Regions from separate parts of the Kitasatospora sp. NPDC058444 genome, predicted to be linked through region 1. Evidence: predicted binding sites of a transcription regulator. Region 1 holds the regulator's gene; the other holds the start of a gene.
The links. Region 1 encodes HrcA, which represses chaperone genes, less so after heat shock. Its sites were predicted from a motif close to TTNGCACTCNGNNNNNCNGAGTGCNAA; they were not measured.

Region 1 (3,405 bases):
GGCCGGTGCCGGGCGAGCAGCCAGGAGTAGCCGTAGTCGTCCTTGGAGGCCTCCACCGGGACGCCGCCGCGTTCGGTGTCGGCGTCCAGCAGCGCCCGGACCTGCTGCTCGACCTGCACGAAGGCCGCGCCCTCGACGGCCGCGAAGCAGACCGAGCCGAGCCCGGTGGGGGTGAACCCGGCCCCGGCCTCCAGGGTGAGCGCGGCGGACGGCACGCCGAACAGCTGGTCGAGGTCGGGCTTGACGGGCTTGGTGCGGCCGAAGAGGGCGTCCAGGATTCCCACGGCGGTCCTTTCGCGTCAGGGGCTCAGCGGCCGAGCTGCTCGGAGATCCTCGCCAGCTGCGCCAGCCGCTTCTCCAGGCTCGGGTGGGTGGAGAACAGCTGCGTGGCGGCCTCCCGGGCGCCCAGCGCGGGGGCGAAGTAGAAGGCGTTGTACGGCTGCGCCTGGCGCAGGTCCTTGCTGGGGATGGCCGCGATCTGCCCGGTCACCTTGGTGAGCGCCGAGGCGAGGGCGCTGGGCCGGCCGGTGAGCTGGGCGGCGGCCCGGTCGGCGGCCAGCTCGCGGTAGCGGGAGAGCAGCCGGGTGAGCAGGAAGCTGATCGCGTAGACGACCATCGACACCAGCGGGATGATCAGCGCCAGGATGGCGGCGTTCTGGTCGTTGTTGTTGCGCCCGCCGCCCATGAACCCGCCGTACACGGCGATCCGGGTCATCGCCCCGGCGAGGACGCCGAGGAAGCCGGCGATCGTCATCACCGCGACGTCCCGGTGGGCGACGTGCGACAGCTCGTGCGCGAGGACGCCCTCCAGCTCCTCCGGCTCCAGCCGGCGCAGCAGCCCGGTGGTCACGCAGATCACCGCGTTCTGCGGGTTGCGGCCGGTGGCGAAGGCGTTCGGCATGTCGTTGTCGGCGACCGCCACCCGGGGTTTGGGCATGTCGGCCAGCGCGCAGAGCCGGTCGACGGTGCCGTGCAGCTGGGGGAACTGTTCCGGGGACACCTGGTGGGCGCCCATCGCCCGTTCGGTGATCTTGTCGCTGAACCAGAACTGGGCCACGAACAGCCCGCCGGAGATCAGGACGATCAGTGGCCAGGCGCCGCGCAGCAGCGCGATCAGCAGGCCGGTGAAACCGACGTACAGCAGCCCGATCACGAACATCGTCGCGACCATGCGGCCGGTCAGGCCGCGGTCGGGCGCGAAACGGGTGTGCTGGCCCGAGCTCGACATCGCTTGCTCCTCCGTTCGCCGTCGCTTTCGATGCTGCCACCCGGACGGCCTCCCGGCACCACCCCGGTGCCGGGAGGATCGAACCGGCGGCGCCCCGCGGGCCGTGTCCGGAACTGCGGGGAGGATCACCCCGCTCGGGCCGTTCCTGCCGTAGGACCCGGGCCTTACACTGGCAGGTACGGTTCTGGCACTCGTACGTTCAGAGTGCCAAGGCCGAGGGCCTCCCGGAACGGCCCGCGGCAGCAAGGGACACAGTCGGACGACGTGCGAGGACGGAGGTGCGCGCCCCATGGCCGGTGAGGTCCGCCAGCTGGACGAACGCAAGCTCGCCGTACTGCGCGCGATCGTGCAGGACTACGTGGGCACCGAGGAGCCGGTCGGCTCCAAGGCCCTGGTGGAGCGGCACAACCTCGGGGTCTCGCCGGCGACCGTCCGCAACGACATGGCGGCGCTGGAGGAGGAGGGCTACATCCACCAGCCGCACACCAGCGCCGGCCGCATCCCGACCGACAAGGGGTACCGCCTCTTCGTCGACAAGCTCGCCGAGATCAAGCCGATGAGCGCTCCCGAGCGCCGGGCCATCCGGCACTTCCTGGACGGCGCGGTCGACCTGGACGACGTGGTCGCCCGCACCGTGCGGCTGCTCGCCCAGCTGACCCGGCAGGTCGCGGTGGTGCAGTACCCCTCGCTGTCGCGCTCCACCGTCCGGCACATCGAGCTGGTGGCGCTGGCCCCGGCCAAGGTGATGCTGGTGCTGATCACCAACACCGGCCGGGTCGAGCAGCGGATGGTCGACTGCCCGGGCACGGTCGGCGAGACGGTGCTGGCGGACCTGCGGGCCCGGATCAACGCGAGGGCCGCCGGCCGGCGCCTCCCGGAGGTCCCGGGGCTGCTGGAGGAGCTGCCGGCGCTGTTCGAGCAGGTCGACCGGCCGACCGTCAGCACCGTCCTGGCGACCCTGTTCGAGACGCTCGCCGAGCAGAACGAGGAGCGGATCATGCTGGCCGGCACGGCCAACCTGACCCGCTTCGGGCACGACTTCCCGCTCACCATCCAGCCGGTGCTGGAGGCCCTGGAGGAGCAGGTCGTCCTGCTCCGCCTCCTGGGTGAGACCGCGGACGCCGCGATGACGGTCCGGATCGGGCGGGAGAACGCCTATGAAGGGCTGAATTCCACCTCGATCGTTTCGGTCGGCTACGGTTCGGGCGACGAGAGCGTGGCGAAACTGGGTGTGATCGGTCCGACCCGGATGGACTACCCGGGCACAATGGGGGCGGTGCGAGCGGTGGCGCGGTACGTGGGCCAGATCCTGGCCGAGTCCTAGCAAAGGTCACCGTTAAAAGATTTAACGGTGGCGTCCAGTCGCAGCACTACTACAGGCGGAACAAGCGGAGCATTTGGTGGCCACGGACTACTACGCGGTACTCGGCGTCCGACGGGATGCGGGGCAGGACGAGATCAAGAAGGCGTTCCGGCGCCTGGCACGCGAACTGCACCCGGACGTCAACCCGGACCCGAAGACGCAGGAGCGGTTCAAGGAGATCAACGCCGCTTACGAGGTGCTCTCCGACCCGCAGAAGCGTCAGGTCTACGACCTCGGCGGGGACCCGCTGTCCCCGGGCGGCGGCGGCGCGGGCGGCTTCGGCGCCGGCGCGGCGGGCTTCGGCTTCTCCGACATCATGGACGCCTTCTTCGGCGCCGCGGCCGGCCAGCGCGGCCCGCGCTCGCGCACCCGCCGCGGCCAGGACGCCATGATCCGGCTGGAGATCACCCTGGAGGAGGCCGCCTTCGGCACCACCAAGGAACTCCAGGTCGACACCGCCGTCACCTGCACCACCTGCAGTGGCGAGGGCGCGGCCCCCGGCACCTCGGCGCAGACCTGTGACATGTGCCGCGGCAAGGGCGAGGTCTCCCAGGTCACCCGGTCCTTCCTGGGCCAGGTCATGACCTCCCGCCCGTGCCCGCAGTGCCAGGGCTTCGGCACCGTCGTGCCGACCCCGTGCCCGGAGTGCGCCGGCGACGGCCGCGTGCGCGCCCGCCGCACCCTGACGGTCAAGATCCCGGCCGGTGTCGACAACGGCACCCGGATCCAGCTGGCCGGCGAGGGCGAGGTCGGCCCCGGCGGCGGCCCGGCCGGCGACCTGTACGTCGAGATCGCCGAGACCAGCCACACCATC
Region 2 (3,405 bases), on a different contig from region 1:
TCGGCCACCAGGTGGGCCCGGATCACCGCGCCGTCCGGCTCGTACAGGTAGCGCCCGACCGGGCCGGCCGGCGGGTCGGGCAGGTCGCCGCCGGTCAGGCTGGCGCCCTGCGGCAGCAGGGTGGCGCGGTGCGGGCTCGCGGCCCCGGTGCCGAACCAGAGCACCGCCTCCTTGACGTCGCCGTGGTCGGAGACCCACTCGGCCTCGGCGTCCTGCGGCACGGCCTCGTGCGGGATGCCCGGCGCGACCTTCAGCGCGCCGATCGGGGTCCGCCGGCCGGCCTCGATCGCCCAGGACAGCGGCGGGGCGTACGCCTCCGGGTCGAACACCCGGCCGCGCGAGGTGCGCCGGGCCGGGTCGGTGAACACCGCGTCGTAGCCGGTGACGTCCACCTCGGCGACGTCCGCGCAGCGCACCTCGACCAGTTCGGCCAGGCCCAGCGCGGCGGCGTTGGCCGCGGTGGCGGCGCAGGCCGCCGGGTCCTTGTCGACGGCCAGCACCTCGATGCCCGCCCGGGCCAGCGCCAGCACGTCCCCGCCGATGCCGCAGCACAGGTCCGCCAGCCGTCGCACGCCCAGGGCGGCGAACCGCCGCGCCCGCCACTCGGCCACGCTGCGCCGGGTGGACTGCTCGACCCCGTTGGGCGTGAAGTACATCAGGTCGGCGTCCGCCCCGAACTTCGCCCGGGCCCGCTGGCGCAGCCGCGCCTGCCCGAACGCCGCCGACACCAGCTCCGCCGGATGCGTCCGCCGCAGGCGGGTCGCCAGCGCCAGCTCCTCCTCGGGGGTGAACTCGCGCAACTCGGCGAGCAGGGCCTGGCCCTCGGGCGTCAGCAACGGCTGGAGGTTCTCGGTGTCCACGGGGCCATTCTCGCGGGTCGCCCGGTCAGCCGGTCGGCCGGAGCGGCGGCGCGGCGTTCACCGGCCGATGACGGGGACGTCGTGGGTCAGCCAGAACACCAGCGGCACCAGCGATGCCGCCGCCAGCGCGGAGTACGGCACGATCCGGTACCCGAGCCGCCGGGCGCCCCAGGCCGTCAGCCCCAGCAGCAGGAGCAGGACCGCGACGCCGAAGACGTCCAGGGCCGCCACCCCGGAGCCGTACAGGGCGAGCAGCTTCAGCGCGTTGAGCACGAACGACCCGACGAACGCCGCCACGACGGTCGTCACCACCACCACCACGGACAGCAGCAGGTCCGGCGCCCAGTGGATCCGCGGCCGCTCGGGCCGGCCGCTCCCCGTGATCGATGTCATGGCAGGAGTGTGTCGGAGCCGGGGCGGGTCGTACATGAGTACGGCCGAATCATCCGTGGAACCGGGGGTCCCAGGGCGCGCCGTTGGCACTCTGGTTGACTGAGTGCTAACACGGCCCTATGGTCGTCCTTGGCACTCACCACCTGGAGAGTGCTAACGCGACGACGCGTGTCTGACCCCCGCGACGGCAGGCTCGCAGGTTCGCCCCTACCCGTTAGAAAACCCCGTAATCTCCGAAGGGGAGCTCGGACGTGACCACCAGCAGCAAGGTTGCCATCAAGCCGCTCGAGGACCGCATCGTGGTCCAGCCGCTCGACGCCGAGACCACCACGGCCTCCGGCCTGGTTATCCCGGACACCGCCAAGGAGAAGCCCCAGGAGGGCGTCGTCCTGGCCGTCGGCCCGGGCCGCTTCGAGGACGGCCAGCGTCTGCCGCTCGACGTCGCCGTGGGTGACATCGTCCTGTACTCGAAGTACGGCGGCACCGAGGTGAAGTACCAGGGCGAGGAGTACCTGGTGCTCTCCGCCCGCGACGTCCTCGCGATCATCGAGAAGTAAGACGTTCCGACCCGCCCCGGATCCGTGTCCCAAGTGACAGGGGCCCGGGGCGTGGTTGTTGGTTCACGTAGTTCGGCGGCCGGTGGGCCGGCCGCAGCCCCGAGGGAATAGGGAACATGGCGAAGATCCTGCAGTTCGACGAGGACGCCCGCCGCTCGCTGGAGCGCGGTGTCAACAAGCTGGCCGACACCGTCAAGGTGACCATCGGCCCCAAGGGCCGCAACGTCGTCATCGACAAGAAGTTCGGCGCCCCGACCATCACCAACGACGGTGTCACCATCGCCCGCGAGGTCGAGCTGGACGACCCGTACGAGAACCTTGGCGCGCAGCTCGTCAAGGAGGTCGCCACCAAGACCAACGACGTCGCGGGTGACGGCACCACCACCGCCACCGTGCTGGCCCAGGCCCTGGTCAACGAGGGTCTGCGCAACGTCGCCGCCGGTGCCGGCCCGGCCGCCCTGAAGAAGGGCATCGACAAGGCCGTCGCCGCCGTCTCCGAGCACCTGCTGTCCATCGCCCGCGAGATCGAGGGCAAGGACGACGTCGCCGCCGTCGCGTCCCTCTCCGCGCAGGACACCCAGGTCGGCGAGCTGATCGCCGAGGCGATCGACAAGGTCGGCAAGGACGGTGTCATCACCGTCGAGGAGTCGAACACCTTCGGCGTGGAGCTGGACTTCACCGAGGGCATGCAGTTCGACAAGGGCTACCTGTCGCCGTACTTCGTCACCGACGCGGAGCGGCAGGAGGCGGTCCTGGAGGACCCGTACATCCTGATCAACCAGGGCAAGATCTCCTCCATCCAGGAGCTGCTGCCGCTGCTGGAGAAGATCCTCCAGGGCGGTGCCTCCAAGCCGCTGCTGATCATCGCCGAGGACGTCGACGGCGAGGCGCTGTCGACCCTGGTCGTGAACAAGATCCGCGGCACCTTCAACGCCGTCGCCGTCAAGGCCCCGGGCTTCGGCGACCGCCGCAAGGCGATCCTCGGCGACCTGGCCGTCCTGACCGGCGGTCAGGTCATCTCCGAGGAGGTCGGCCTCAAGCTCGACCAGGTCGGCCTGGACGTGCTGGGCACCGCCCGCCGCGTGACCATCACCAAGGACGAGACCACGATCGTCGACGGCGCCGGTGACACCGAGGCCGTGGCCGGCCGCGTCGCCCAGATCAAGGGCGAGATCGCCGCCACCGACTCCGACTGGGACCGCGAGAAGCTGCAGGAGCGCCTGGCCAAGCTGGCCGGCGGCGTCTGCGTCATCAAGGTCGGCGCCGCCACCGAGGTGGAGCTGAAGGAGCGCAAGCACCGCCTGGAGGACGCCATCTCGGCGACCCGCGCCGCGGTCGAGGAGGGCATCGTCGCCGGTGGTGGCGCCTCCCTGGTCCACGCCGCCAAGGTGCTGGAGGACGGCCTGGGCCTGTCGGGTGACGAGGCCACCGGTGTCGCCGTGGTCCGCAAGGCGCTGCACGAGCCGCTGCGCTGGATCGCCCAGAACGCCGGCCTCGAGGGCTACGTCATCACCCACAAGGTCGCCGAGCTGGAGACCGGTCACGGTTACAACGCGGCCACCGGCGAGTACGGCGACCTGCTGAAGGCCGGCGTC

Region 2: the regulator HrcA is predicted to act here: its motif matches at 1,337-1,363, upstream of groES (co-chaperone GroES).

Annotation. Positions count from the first base shown of each region.
Region 1 is NZ_JBHXLL010000001.1:35,483-38,887, forward strand. It holds gene ACFWP2_RS00165 (hypothetical protein) at 1-284, opposite strand, end outside; gene htpX (zinc metalloprotease HtpX) at 308-1,228, opposite strand; gene hrcA (heat-inducible transcriptional repressor HrcA) at 1,518-2,552, shown strand; gene dnaJ (molecular chaperone DnaJ) at 2,629-3,405, shown strand, end outside.
Region 2 is NZ_JBHXLL010000002.1:333,642-337,046, forward strand. It holds gene ACFWP2_RS04165 (SAM-dependent methyltransferase) at 1-860, opposite strand, end outside; gene ACFWP2_RS04170 (hypothetical protein) at 918-1,253, opposite strand; gene groES (co-chaperone GroES) at 1,505-1,810, shown strand; gene groL (chaperonin GroEL) at 1,927-3,405, shown strand, end outside.